4 regions of the Colwellia sp. KS18-150 genome follow, and region 4 is predicted to be linked to each of the others. Evidence: predicted binding sites of a transcription regulator. Region 4 holds the regulator's gene; each other region holds the start of a gene.
What was found. Region 4 encodes sigma-54, which starts transcription at its own class of promoters, with help from an activator protein. Its sites were predicted from a motif close to GTTGGCACGNNNNTNGNNT; they were not measured.
Positions count from the first base shown of each region.

Region 1: the regulator sigma-54 is predicted to act here: its motif matches at 1,101-1,119, upstream of fliD (flagellar filament capping protein FliD).
Region 2: the regulator sigma-54 is predicted to act here: its motif matches at 1,176-1,194, upstream of AC27IF_RS03360 (LruC domain-containing protein).
Region 3: the regulator sigma-54 is predicted to act here: its motif matches at 1,077-1,095, upstream of AC27IF_RS16315 (PEP-CTERM sorting domain-containing protein).

Region 1 is NZ_BAAJMC010000007.1:39-3,523, forward strand. Features, by position in the region: gene AC27IF_RS10700 (flagellin N-terminal helical domain-containing protein) at 210-1,022, shown strand; gene fliD (flagellar filament capping protein FliD) at 1,217-2,584, shown strand; gene fliS (flagellar export chaperone FliS) at 2,624-3,049, shown strand; gene AC27IF_RS10715 (hypothetical protein) at 3,079-3,417, shown strand; gene AC27IF_RS10720 (motility associated factor glycosyltransferase family protein) at 3,478-3,485, shown strand, end outside.
Region 2 is NZ_BAAJMC010000001.1:721,343-724,827, forward strand. Features, by position in the region: gene AC27IF_RS03355 (cobyric acid synthase) at 1-1,019, shown strand, start outside; gene AC27IF_RS03360 (LruC domain-containing protein) at 1,246-3,111, shown strand; gene AC27IF_RS03365 (hypothetical protein) at 3,122-3,485, shown strand, end outside.
Region 3 is NZ_BAAJMC010000018.1:29,013-32,497, forward strand. Features, by position in the region: gene AC27IF_RS16315 (PEP-CTERM sorting domain-containing protein) at 229-1,026, opposite strand; gene AC27IF_RS16320 (hypothetical protein) at 1,446-2,510, opposite strand; gene AC27IF_RS16325 (ThiF family adenylyltransferase) at 2,524-3,387, opposite strand; gene AC27IF_RS16330 (PEP-CTERM/exosortase system-associated acyltransferase) at 3,417-3,485, opposite strand, start outside.
Region 4 is NZ_BAAJMC010000001.1:550,880-554,364, reverse strand. Features, by position in the region: gene lptB (LPS export ABC transporter ATP-binding protein) at 1-565, shown strand, start outside; gene AC27IF_RS02585 (RNA polymerase factor sigma-54) at 645-2,168, shown strand; gene hpf (ribosome hibernation promoting factor) at 2,194-2,481, shown strand; gene AC27IF_RS02575 (PTS sugar transporter subunit IIA) at 2,499-2,951, shown strand; gene rapZ (RNase adapter RapZ) at 3,127-3,485, shown strand, end outside.

The DNA of each region.
Region 1 (3,485 bases), on a different contig from region 4:
GGCATGGTTAGGAAAGGTAAATCGGTAATATCCTTTAGTTTCAATTGGTTACTTTGTTTTTGTGATGGCTTTAATATTATTTAATAAAAAAGTTAAATAATATTAAAGCTTTGTTTAAAGCGGTCGATATAGATATTAGAACAGGAAATAATTAGTGATTTATACTAACTATTTCTACAGAAGATAAATAACTATAGTAGGAAAGCATCATGGCCTTAAGTGTTAATAGTAATATAGCCTCATTAAACTCACAGCGTCAGTTGTCAGCAGCAACTGAAGAATTAGGGACAAGTTACCAACGCCTATCATCAGGTAAGCGTATTAACAGTGCAAAGGATGATGCTGCTGGTTTACAAATTTCAAGTCGTTTAACTTCACAAGTTAATGGCTTAAATCAAGGCTCACGAAATGCAAACGATGCTATCTCTTTAGCACAAACCGCTGAAGGTGCACTTGATGAGTACACAAATACAGTACAGCGTATGCGTACCTTAGCAGTACAAGCATCAAATGGTTCAAATACTGCAGCTGATTTAACGGCACTAGATACTGAATTCGGTGAATTAGAATTAGAATTAACGCGTATTTCTACTCAAGCCTCATTTGGTGGTACTAACCTACTTGATGGCTCATACGCTGCAGAATTCCAAATCGGCGCTGAAGCAGGACAAACGATTTCTGTATCAATCGCACAAGATTTTGATTCAGGTACAATTGGCGCTTCGGGTTCATTATTAACTTTTGATGGTGCTCAATCGCGTATTACTGACTTAGATTCAGTATTATCGACAGTAAACAGTACTCGTTCTGACTTAGGTGCTAAGCAAAACCGTTTCTCAAGTGTTATCCGTAGTAATGATAACGCAGCTGAAAACGTATCAGCATCACGCTCTCGTATCGAAGATACAGATTATGCTGCAGAATCAGCAATGCTTGCTCGTAATTCAGTATTACAACAAGCGGCAAGCTCAATGCTTGCTCAAGCGAATCAGCAACCACAAATTGCTTTATCGCTACTATAATTACATAGTCGCTAATAAATACGTAAAAGGCGACTAATTACTAGTCGCCTTTTTGTTTTTATTGGTTAAAAGTTTGTTTTTGGCATATATTTTGAAGATACTCTTAAATTGAGTAAAATAAATTTATTTATCCTTGCTGTAACATGAATAGCATCTTTATAGATTTAATTAAATAGTATTTTTTTGGAGTTATTATGACTAGCATTACCTCTCTGGGTATTGGCTCAGGGTTAGATTTAGAAGGTATAGTGACGGCATTTATTGATGCTGAAGCGATCCCTACTGAAATAAGGCTTCAAGAAAAAGAAGAAAGATTAACCCTTGAACTTTCAGGTGTTGGTAGTTTTAAATCAGCGCTATCTACTTTTAATGAAACGCTTGAAAAGCTTGCCGATGCTGATGCTTTCAATCAACAAACGATTAGTGTTTCAACCGAAGATATCAGTGTTACTACGAACGGTTTTGCTAGTAATGGTGATTTTTCAGTGGAAGTACAGCAACTTGCACAAGGAACTCGATTAAAGTCTGATTCTTTTACCAGTGCAACTGATACTGTTGGCTCAGGGACATTAACCTTAACGGCAGGTGCTGATACTTTTGATGTTGCCATAGATGCTGGCGATGATCTTTCGGCTATTCGTGACAAAATCAATGAACAGTCAGAAAATTTTGGTGTTACTGCTAACATTATTAATAGTGATGCTGGTTCATATTTAGTTTATAGCTCTACGGTTACTGGTTTAGCCAATAATTTGACGGTAACAACGTCAGATGCCTCACTAGATAAAATATCGACTAATAATGTCACTGAGCAAGCAGCGACTGATGCTATTATTATTGTTGATGGCAATACCATAACTAATGACACAAATGAATTTCAAAACGTTATTGAAGACGTCACTATTACCGCTGAAAAAGTTAATACTGGTACACCTGCGACTCTAAGTATTGCCCAAGATGAAGAAAATGGCACCGCGCTTATTAATGAGTTTGTCGATGGTTTTAATGATTTGATGTATAACATTACAGGCCTTGGTGCGCCTGAGTTAGGGCGCTTGGCTTTCGATCCTAATTTACGTCAGGTAAGACAAAAACTTACTGATGTTGTTATTAACAGCGTTACAGGCTTAACCGGAAGTTTAGACTCATTAAGCAAGATAGGAATTGATTTAAATAAAGACGGCCAGCTTGAAATTTCAAGCTTTAGCAGTAGCTCAATACCAAGCGGTGAAGAGCGCTTAGCCGATGCATTAAAAAACAACTTAGATCAAGTTGGCGAGATATTTGCTTCTACAGATGGTATAGCGACTCAAATGACTACGTTCATTGATACCTATATTGACTCATCTACTGGTGTTTTATCTTCAAGAGAAACAACCTTAAATGAGCAAATTTCTGATATAGATCAAGAGTGGATCGATTTAGAAGACCGATTACGTGACTATGAAGATACATTAAGAAAGCGTTTTACAGCATTGGATGCAACACTTGCTGGTTATAACGCGACTGCTGAGTATGTTAAGTCTTCACTATCTAATATTATAGGTAGCGGTGACGACTAACGATGAAATACTCACTAATAATTAATTAAGGTGAATCTAATGAGAAGTAACTTAAAAACCTATCAAAATGTAAATCGAGAAAGTAGCTTACTTGCTGCAGAGCCACACACTATTATTTTAATGTTATTTAACGGTGCGTTAGAAAGTATTGCTTTTGCGAAAGGCGCTATAGAGCGTAAAGACTTTACTGTAAAAGCAGAAAAAATAACCAAAGCGGTTAATATCATTAATTCATTACGTGCATCACTTGATGATGATGCCCAACCAGAAATATCTGCGAATTTTGATGCATTATATGAGTATTGTGCAGATCGATTGATGAATGCTAGTGCTACTTTAAATGTTGCTATTCTTGATGAAGTGATTTCATTATTAAAGCCATTAAGAGATGCTTGGGCCGAGATGTCTGAGGCCGATAAATCTGAAGGTCATCAATTATTAAGATCAAAAGAAAAACAAGCTTAATAACGCTCAAGTATTTATGACGACTTATTATGACTGATACTATTGAACAACAAATAAGTGAGATTAAAAAGCTAACCCTTGCAGCGGCTCAATTTACTTTTGATGATGAAATAGCATCATGCCAGCAAGCGCTAAAACAAAGACAAACCATGTTAGTAGCGCTTGATCAAACCATACAAGCATCCTTACCCGAACATTCAAAATCCCCCTCGGTGGAAAGCTATATTGATTTGATGTCATGGATATTACGTACTGATGAAGCCGCGATTAATAAACTTAACGAGCAAAAATCGACTATTTTGCAAAAAAGTGTTAAACAATCAAAGACTAAATATGCATTAAAGCAATACCAATCGAATAGTCGCTAGTTTCCATCATTATATTGACGCATTATAGTTTCATTATTGGTCTTATTAAGGTTAATTATTTTGTCAAA
Region 2 (3,485 bases), 170 kb from region 4:
TCGACCGAGGCGGTGTTTTTGCACATCTTGTGGGTACCTTAGCGTTATTATCTGAATCAGAGCAAGCGCGAGTTAAAGGTTTTATCATTAACCGTTTTCGCGGAGATATAAAGTTACTTGAATCAGGCTTAACCTGGCTTGAACAGCGTACTGGAAAACCAGTATTAGGTGTAATGCCTTACCTACATGATCTTGCTTTAGACGCTGAAGATGCCGTTGCGCTGGATAATAAAGTAACCCAAGTTAAAGTGAAAATATTTGTGCCTTTGCTGCCACATATGAGTAATCATACTGATTTTGATCCTTTGCGTTTACAGCCTAATATAGACTTGCAATACATCAAAATTGGTCAATCATTGCAGGGGGCGGATTTAATTATTATACCGGGCAGTAAGAATGTCACCTCAGATTTAACGTTTTTAAAGCAACAAGGTTGGCAGCAAGAAATTGAGCAACATTTGCGTTATGGCGGTAAATTAATGGGCATTTGTGGCGGTTTTCAAATGTTAGGTAAGCAAATTTTTGATCCCCTACATATTGAGTCAGAAGTTGAGCAAGTCTCGGGCCTAAATTTAATGGACTTTTCAACCACCTTAACAAGTGAAAAAACGTTAACTCAAGTCAATGCAGCTATGATTTTAAAAGGTGAAACGTGCCAGGTAAAAGGGTATGAAATTCACTGTGGTATTTCAAAGGGGCCGGCACTATCGCAACCGTTACTGCATATACAAAGTGATGGGCAGACGATAGAGAAAAATAGAGCTGATGGTTGTATCTCTGATGATAAGCAAATAATTGCCACTTATTTACATGGTTTTTTTGATTGCCCAGAGCCAACTAAAGCTGTGCTTAATTGGTTAGGTATTGAGGATATAGGGCAAGCCGTAGTTGATATTAATCAGCACAGGGAAAGTCAGTTAGAACAACTTGCAAATACTTGTGAACAACATCTAGATATGGATAAAATTCAATATATTATTGAGCAAGGAGTTACTACTAAAAGTAATACTGTGCGTTAGAGAATTAAATTTCTGCGGCTGTGCTCATCATTAACTAACTACTAACTACTAACTTCATGGTTAGTTCCTCATTGCAAATTGCAAAAAATACAGTTTTAAAATGCGACATTTTCAAAGGTCAATTTAATAAAGGCTTTAATAACAACTAGGTAAGTGCTTGGCATGTTAAATGCCTTTTATTTAAATACGGCGGTATTTTTAAATAAAATTTATCTGTGAGGTTGTTATGAAGTTATCCTATTTTTTTACTTTACTTCTTATTTTGTGTGCACCTAATGCTAATGCCATTGAATGGCAATGGATTGGTGATTCAACACCTGTGGTGAGTAGTGCTACTGAGGCATTTAATTCAGACGGCTCACCGATAAACCTAGTTAATATTTCAGCGCGACTTGATGCTGAATTACTTGACGATTTTTATGCCATGGTGCCTGAAGGTGTTCAAGTTAGTAACGCATTATTAACCACCTCTTTTGATAATATCAGTATTAAATCAGACCTTAGTGAAGGGGAAATAGCGACAGTGAAAGTGGCTTTTTTAAATGAAGGGGCAGGTTATAGAAACTCTTTAGGATATTTTATTTATCAAACCGATAACCCTCCAACCACTATAGCTGAAGTTGAACATGTAATTATTATGGCTAATAGCTCTAAAACAGGCTCTGGTGGCTCGTTAAATTCGGGTGATCAACTTGACTTAAATATTGAGTTATCTGCTGGCGAATCTATTGGTTTTTTTATTAATTCCAATGGTTGGGATTGGTCGTATGGTAACCAAAAAAGTAGTCACCTTTATGGACAGCCTTTCTATACGTTAACGAGTCTGAACCCAAGTGTCGGCCTTGGGCAGCGTTATCATGTCATATTTAGTGATGTGCGTAGTGAGAGTGAAGGTGGCAGTGGTTTCTTTGCTTATGGTTTTGAAGATATTTTAACCACAGGTGGTGACAAAGATTACAATGATTTAATTTTTAATGTAGAAGTTACCCCTGTATCTGCTATTGACGGTTATGAACAAGCTGAAGAATTACCGTCGGTAAGTGCACAATTAACATCAAAATTAGGGGTGTTAGCATTTGAAGATAATTGGCCTTTAACAGATGATTATGATTTTAATGATGCTGTTTTAGCTTATGACATTACCAAAACTCTTGATGGCGATAACAACAATGAGTCAGTACAAACGCTAGAGCTAGAATATGTAATTAATGCTATTGGTGCGACTTTTCATAACGGTATTGCGGTAAGGATACCAGGCCTAACTGAAGACATGGTTGATAGCGTTGTTTTAGAAAAAACCATGGCAGGCTTTACTAATACCATTACCTTAGTTTCACAAGTCTCAACAGTTATGGGTAGTGGCGAAACGATTACTTATCCCTACCCATTAATTAAAGACAGTGAATATAGTGATACCTATGTTTCGTTCACTTTGTCAGAAGATTTATTTGAAGAGCTTAGTACTTTTGATAACAGTGCTAAAGTTTATGAAACCTACCGCTGTATGTATCAAACTACAAACGCTTCGACAGGTTGTCCTACAGGTACTTCGGCGGCAACATTAAAGTTAACCATTCATGTAAAGTCAGGAGAACTAACTAGCGAATCTATCGGTGATATGCCTTTCGATCACTACATGTTTGGTACTCATAAGAATGATTTATATCGTTACGGTCGTAAAAATGAAGATGATGACTGGTTCGGCAGTTGGAAAAGTTACTTCTCTGCACGTGATGCTGCAAATGGCCCAGGTCCTGGGAAATACTTAGAAATTCACTTAAAAGAGTTTACTGATGGTACCAATGTTTTTGAAAAAGATTTTAGTGCCAGTGACTATAGTGGAGCGGTAACTGTTGACTCACAAAACTATGCTACAGGTAATCCTTTTATTTCTTCTCAAATTCAGCGCAAAGGTCAGTTAACGGGGAACTTACCTTGGGTGCTTGATTTACCTGCTGATTGGAAGCACCCCAAAGAGCGCGTCGATATCAGTAAAGCGTACCCTAACTTTTATTACTGGGCAGAAGATAACAATACTAATTCTGACTGGTATGAAAACAGCGTTAACACTAATCGATTATATAATGAGTAGGAGTATCATCATGATTAATTTAAAACGTATAACTTTATTATCAATCGGCTTTGTTGTTTTAACAGCGTGTGGTGGAGACGCAGATAATCAAACAAATACGCAAGGCATTGAAGAAGAGACTAGTCCAACAATTGAAAACTCGACAGAGGAGGAAGTGATTGAAATGAATACAGAAGAGGTACTTGCTGAACCTGATGCTAGTTTTAATGTTACACAACTTGTTAGTTATATTGCAAGTAACTACAGTGAGTTAAGCATTACTTTATTTGTTCTTGATAATAAAGATAATGTGATTGCACGTTATTATATAAAACCTAATCAATCTGTCAGCGTCAGTGTGCAGTTATTAGTTGTAGAACAGGTTGTAAAAATGC
Region 3 (3,485 bases), on a different contig from region 4:
GTATCCGTACTCCCCCTCTTAAGTCTTTTATATATTTACCTTAGTTAGCTCCGTTACTGTTATATTTTTCAGTGTATAAAATTCTGACATTGATAATACAATGGTATTGTTAGTAATAAACAACAAGCATAAAAAAACCACTTCAAAGGAAGTGGTTTTTAGGTAACTTAACAATTCAGCTATCCTTGCTTATTATCTCTGATAAATAACAAAGAAGTCTCTTTGTTATTAAGACTTACGCTTACGAGCGCCAGCGAAACCTAATAGACCTAAACCAAGTAGTGCGATAGTTGAAGGCTCTGGAATAGAATCAGCATTGAAACGAGCACTACCAGTAGCAGTTGGTGTGTCAATGTTAAATCCTAAAGACATGTCAGCGAATTCACCTGTTCCGTTAACTTCTTTTGTTTTCAAGTTATAGAAGTTACCTGTTGCAAGTGCCGCTGGATCATCAATAACATTTAAGAAAGCGCTAGCTGAAGCAAAGCTACCACCAATAGTACCAAAGCTTGTTGCTTCAACACCACCACCAAGGTCAAAACCTTCAAGTGCAAGCCATAAATCGCCACCAGTTTCTATAGCGTTATGTTGATCAATTGAGCTACCTAAAGATAAGGCCGCATCAAAATCACCGTCGTCGACAACCCAAAAATCAATTGAAGCGTTTCTAAAGAAAGCTTGAATTATATCACCTGGGTTAGTACCAGTACCTGTGATTGGAACAGTTAGAGAAGGATCAAAGTCATATGAATAAGTAAAAACTAATTCACAATTACTTGAATCACAAAAATCAGTGCTGCCATTTATTTTTGTAATTTCACCCATACCAGTTGTTGTAGATGGAACTGAGAAATCAGTAATTGGCTGTGTAATAACAAAGTCAGAAGACGCAAACCAATCACTAAATGTTCCTGTAGCTTCTGGATCCCAAACTACGCCACCAACATTAATGTCAGAAGCTTGTACTGACATCGACATTGCAAGTGCTGCTGCACCTGCGAATAAACCTTTTTTAAATGTATTCATTGTAATACTCCAATTATAAATTTGTTTGTTAAGTTTCCGTGCTCAGACTAATGCAGAGCTTGTGCCAACATGCATAAATAATTATAAGTCATTGTTATTTATTGTATTTTGATTTGTTTGTGATTGTTGGTTTATTGAGTGAATCATGGAGTGTAAAAAAAGGTGACACTTATTTTATCCAGCTTTTTCAATATAATGATCTTCAAGGATCTATATGGATCTTATCATGTGATGATATTGAGAGGCTTTGAAAGTATACGAGTGAGCGGCATGTGCCCATTCTTTAATAATACTCAGTTAATTAGTATTATTAAAGGTTAAGATAAAGGGAAATATGTTCAGCGTTTCACATAATTTCCAAGTGTTAAACGTTCGCAGTATTGAACAGATAAGTTAGAAATATAACTCGATTGAGCAAGTTACTTAGTAAATGAACTTGCTATACGCCTATTAGTTCTATGCTCAACAGGCTTGTTATAACCTATACGTAAAAACATCAAGCCATAATGGTTAGTAGAGTAAGCTTTTTCATTAACTAAGCTATGCATTTGTTTGGCTATTGCTTCTAACTGAGGATTAAACTCATGCTCACAAGCGATATAGCCTAATGAAAAGATTCCCGGTGCAGCATAAGGTTGAACAGATAAACCTTGCTGGCTAGCTTGTAACCATACTCTTTGTATAGCTCTACCAGCTTTGATCACACTAAGACGATCTTTATTTGGCATAGTGATCAATACTAGCGCAGGAGAAAATAAAATAGGAATACGAACGGAGCGAAAACCTAGCATGGCTGCGCCACCTATTTTATTTACAAAGCTCATCACCGACCATTTCTTCATTTGTTTAAAAAGAGGTTGTGCTGGTTTTTCAATTGCCAATACAGAAATTGGCATACCTTCTTTTGCGTTAGCATCATCAAAATTTACAGTAGAAAATAGCTCTTGGTGGAGAGTTTTACTTTTAAAGCGAATAGTTTCAGCTTGTTGAATAATAGGAAGCACGCTTTTAATGGATTTTTTACAAGTGTAAGTTAGTAAATCACATTCATGCTCTTTAGCAGCATCAGCTAATGCTTCGATAGATTCAGGTTTTAATGGCCCTTTAAAGGGAAAGCGTCTATCAGTGCAACGCTTGGGAATTTCATTAGCGAGATTATTGGTGTCATTTACCACGTGATCAGCAGGTAAAAAGTAAATACTGGCAACAAATAACTCTGTTTGAGTTTCGTCAGGAAAGTAATCTATTTGGGTCGATAGCGGTAAACTTTCAGCACAAATAGAGATATTTTCTATGACTGCACCAAGTGCAATATCTGATAGAACATAGCGATTATCTGAGGCTTTACCTGAACGTTCTGGATCAATCCATAACTCAAGAGTATTGTCATTCTGCCAATGGTATTGAAAAGGTTGGCTATTATCTGCAGACGGGGCAAGGATAGCCGCATCAATTAAACGTTGCTTTTGAGATTCTGATAACATAATTAATTTCTACTTAAGTGATGCCCATTCTTTTTTTTCCAATACTAAAAGCAAGCTTTTGAATCAGATTGTTATTGCCACCAGGACGCCAAGTTTTTTTAAACTTATTACAGTAAGCATCAAAGTGTAATCCCCAAGGTACATTAAGTACATCTCCGCGATTAAGAAATATCTTTACTACTTGAGCAGCAGCAACGCCGCCGGCAAGTTGGCAGCCCATTATGGTTGATGGACCTTTTTTATTAGCTAAATCTAATCGGGAAGGGTCAACTAAATATGCTTGCTGTAAAGCTGCGGGAGTTAACCCCAGAAAAAACTTTAAATATTGTTCGTTTTCAGAACATCCCTCTAAACGAAAGTACTCTTCGAAAGTCATTTTTCCGGGTAAAAAGTTTAGATAAGCGGTACCCATGCCTATTGGGGCTGCAGTGGTTGCAGCGATAGATTTTTCAGCACATTTTTGAAAAACCAGTCTGCGAGCATTCATTACAAAGAAGTCTAGGGAATCAACGTAACAGTCTACATCGTGCAAAAACTCATCCGTATTCTCTGCATTGATACCAAGGGGAAAAGTATTGATTTCAAGCTCTGGATTGATGGCTAGTGCCATATCAACCATGGCATCGAGTTTTTTCACGCCATATGTATGCGTTGTTGCACCTGCCTGTCTGTTGGTGTTTTCACACGCATACTCATCAAAATCAGCCAAATTAAATTTAGCAATACCAAGGCGAACTAAAGTCAGTAAATGCGTACTACCTACACCACCTAAACCAGCGATTGCTACGCGTTTGGTTTTGAGTAAACGTTGTTCTTGTTCCGTAACCCAGCCAATATTTCTAGAAAAAGCTAGGTCGTAGTCAAATGTAGTGGTCATGATTATTTGCCTATACCGTAGGAAAGGTATTATTTGTCAGTTGTATTTGTATGTGGAACTAATACGATCTGCTTGAATAAATCATCGTAAATTAAATT
Region 4 (3,485 bases):
TAACGATAACGGTCAAATAATATTAAATAATGAAGATGTTACGTTAGCGCCTATGCATGAACGAGCGAGACGTGGGATCGGTTATTTACCTCAAGAAGCGTCTATTTTTAGAAAACTGACGGTTACTGAAAACATCATGGCTATTTTACAAACTCGTAAACACCTTGATGAAGGTCAAAAACAAGAAAAGCTTGAACACTTGCTCGAAGAATTTAATATTTGCCATATCAAAGATAATTTAGGCATGAGTTTATCAGGCGGCGAAAGAAGAAGAGTCGAAATAGCGCGTGCGCTAGCTGCTGAACCACAATTTATTTTATTAGACGAACCTTTTGCTGGCGTTGATCCTATTTCAGTAGGGGATATAAAAAAGATCATTATTCATCTTAAAGAACGTGGCATAGGTATCTTAATTACTGATCATAATGTCAGAGAAACCTTGGATGTTTGTGAGCATGCTTATATAGTTAGCCATGGTGAAATTATTGCTCAAGGTGATGCGGATCAAATTCTAGCGAATCAAAAAGTAAGAGATGTATACCTTGGTGAGCAATTCACGCTATAGTAACTAATGTACTTAGCAAATTAAGCTATAATCCAAAGTAAATAATATAAACAAAAAAACAGGATAAGATCAAAACTAAATGCGTCCATCACTGCAGCTCCGAATAGGACAACAACTTACCATGACGCCGCAACTGCAACAAGCGATCAAGCTTTTGCAGCTCTCGACGTTAGAACTTCAGCAAGAAATTCAAGAAGTCCTTGAAAGTAATCCGCTGTTAGAAGTTAATGAAAATACTCCTAGCGACACTAACGAAAATAGTGACAGTAATAATGAAAAGCTAGAAGAAGCGTTTTCATCAACAACGGATAACACTGAACAGGCGACTGTTGAAGGCAGCGAAGATGCCAGTGCAACTATTGACGAGATAACTACCACGGAAGCTTTAGCGCAAAATGATATTCCAGAAGAATTAAATATCGATACCACTTGGGAAGAAAGTTATAGTGCGGGAACATCCAATACCGGCGCAGTGAGTAGCCCTTCTGAAGATTATACATATCAAGGTGAAACGACTGATTCCATTCAAGATCACTTATTATGGCAAATGGAATTAACCCCTTTTACAGATACTGATAGAGCCGTAGCTATTGCGATTATTGAAGCGGTTGATGATGCTGGTTACTTAACCGTTTCTTGTGATGATATCTTAGAGAGTGTAGGTATTGAAGGGCTAGAGCTAGATGAAGTAGAAGCTGTATTAAAACGTATTAATGTTTTTGACCCTATAGGTGTAGCTGCCCAATCTATCGCAGATTGTCTTACCATTCAATTAAATCAATTTGATGACGATACCCCTTACCTAAAAGAAAGTAAGCACATCATTAGTGAGCATATTAACTTACTGGGTAATCGAGACTACCGCCAATTAATGCGTAAAACCAAACTTAAAGAAGATCAACTTCGAGAAGTGATGCGTTTAATTCAAACGTTAAACCCTCGTCCTGGTGATGCCGTCGTTCAAGGTGATGATCAATACGTTATTCCTGATGTTTCTGTAGAGAAAAAAAATGGTCGTTGGATAGTCGAGTTAAATCCTGATACTGCACCAAAATTGTCGATTAATCAGCAATATGCCGCCATGACCAAAACGACAAAATCATCAAGTGATGATGGGCAGTTCATTCGCTCAAATTTACAAGAAGCTAAATGGTTTATAAAAAGTTTAGAGTCACGTAATGACACTTTATTAAAAGTCTCGAATTGTATTGTACAGCGTCAACAAGGCTTTTTAGAACATGGTGCAGAAGCAATGCGCCCCATGGTACTAAACGATATAGCCGAAGCGGTAGATATGCATGAATCAACTATTTCTAGAGTAACCACTCAGAAGTACATGCACACCCCAAGAGGTATTTTTGAATTAAAATATTTCTTTTCAAGTCATGTGAGTACTGAGAATGGTGGTGAATGTTCATCAACTGCCATACGTTCACTCATTAAAAAGCTCATTTTGGCGGAAACACCTGCTAAACCGCTAAGTGATAGTAAGATGGCTGATTTATTAGCCGAGCAGGGAATTAATGTAGCCAGACGTACTATAGCCAAATATCGAGAATCATTGTCTATTCCACCGTCTAACCAACGTAAAAGTTTATTGTAAATTTAACTTATTAAGGATCACGCTTATGCAAATTAACCTTACTGGCCACCATGTAGAAGTTACAGCCTCTTTACGCGAATATGTTAATACTAAGTTTGCTAAATTAGAGCGACATTTTGATCACATAAACAACGTTTACGTTGTTCTTACCGTAGAAAAGTTAAACCAAAAAGCAGAAGCAACAGTGCATTTAAATGGCAGCGAAGTTCATGCTTCAGCCGTTAACACTGATATGTATGCTTCAATCGATACTTTAGTTGATAAATTAGATCGTCAAGTACTCAAATATAAAGGCAAAATTGCCAATCATTAAACTTCGTTCAACCTATTATGACTTTACAAGATATCTTAACACTGGACTGCACAGCTTGTGCAGTTCCAGCTAGCAGTAAAAAACGCATTCTAGAAACATTGTGTCAGCTTGCCGCCCATGAATTAGGTGAGAGTGACAGTACTATTTTATTAGACAGCTTACTTAATCGAGAAAAGATGGGCAGTACTGGTATTGGTAATGGTATTGCTATTCCTCATGGTAAATTAAAGAATTCAGATAAAGCCGTTGCGGTATTATTGACGACAGAAAAAGCCATAGAATTCGATGCTATAGATAACAAACCTGTCGATATCTTTATTTGTCTTTTTGTACCTCAAGACAGTACCCAAGCGCATTTAGAAACTTTGCAGAGTATTGCTAAATTATTTAGTGAGCGAAAAACTGCGAAACAAGTGAGAAAGTGTATCAATAAGCAAACATTATTTAACTTAATTCAGCAGGCACATTAATTTACCAGCACATAATTATCATTTGGTAAATATTATTGAAACAGCACTTAAGTGATTGTAATAATAAAAAATTATCATTAGAACCTAATTTAATATACACATAAGATTGCAGATCAAAGGTAACGAGTTGCTTGTACTTCTCAATACTAATATCTAGTAACTCGAGACATCACCTATGAAACTTATAATTGTTAGTGGCCGCTCAGGCTCAGGTAAATCTGTAGCTTTAAGAGTATTGGAAGATTTAGGCTATTATTGCGTTGACAACATCCCTATTAATTTATTGCCAGCATTAACTCATACCGTGATAAACGATTATGAAACCGTTGCTGTGAGTCTAGATGTACGTAACTTACCTAATGATCCTAAAGATATCCCTGATATTATTAACTATTTACCTAATGCGGTAGAAGTCACCACTTTATTTTTAGATGCCGATGATAAAGATCTCACAAGACGCTTTAGTGAAACTCGTCGATTACATCCATTAATAAAAGAAAATATTCCGTTAGATCAGGCGATTGCCTTAGAAAA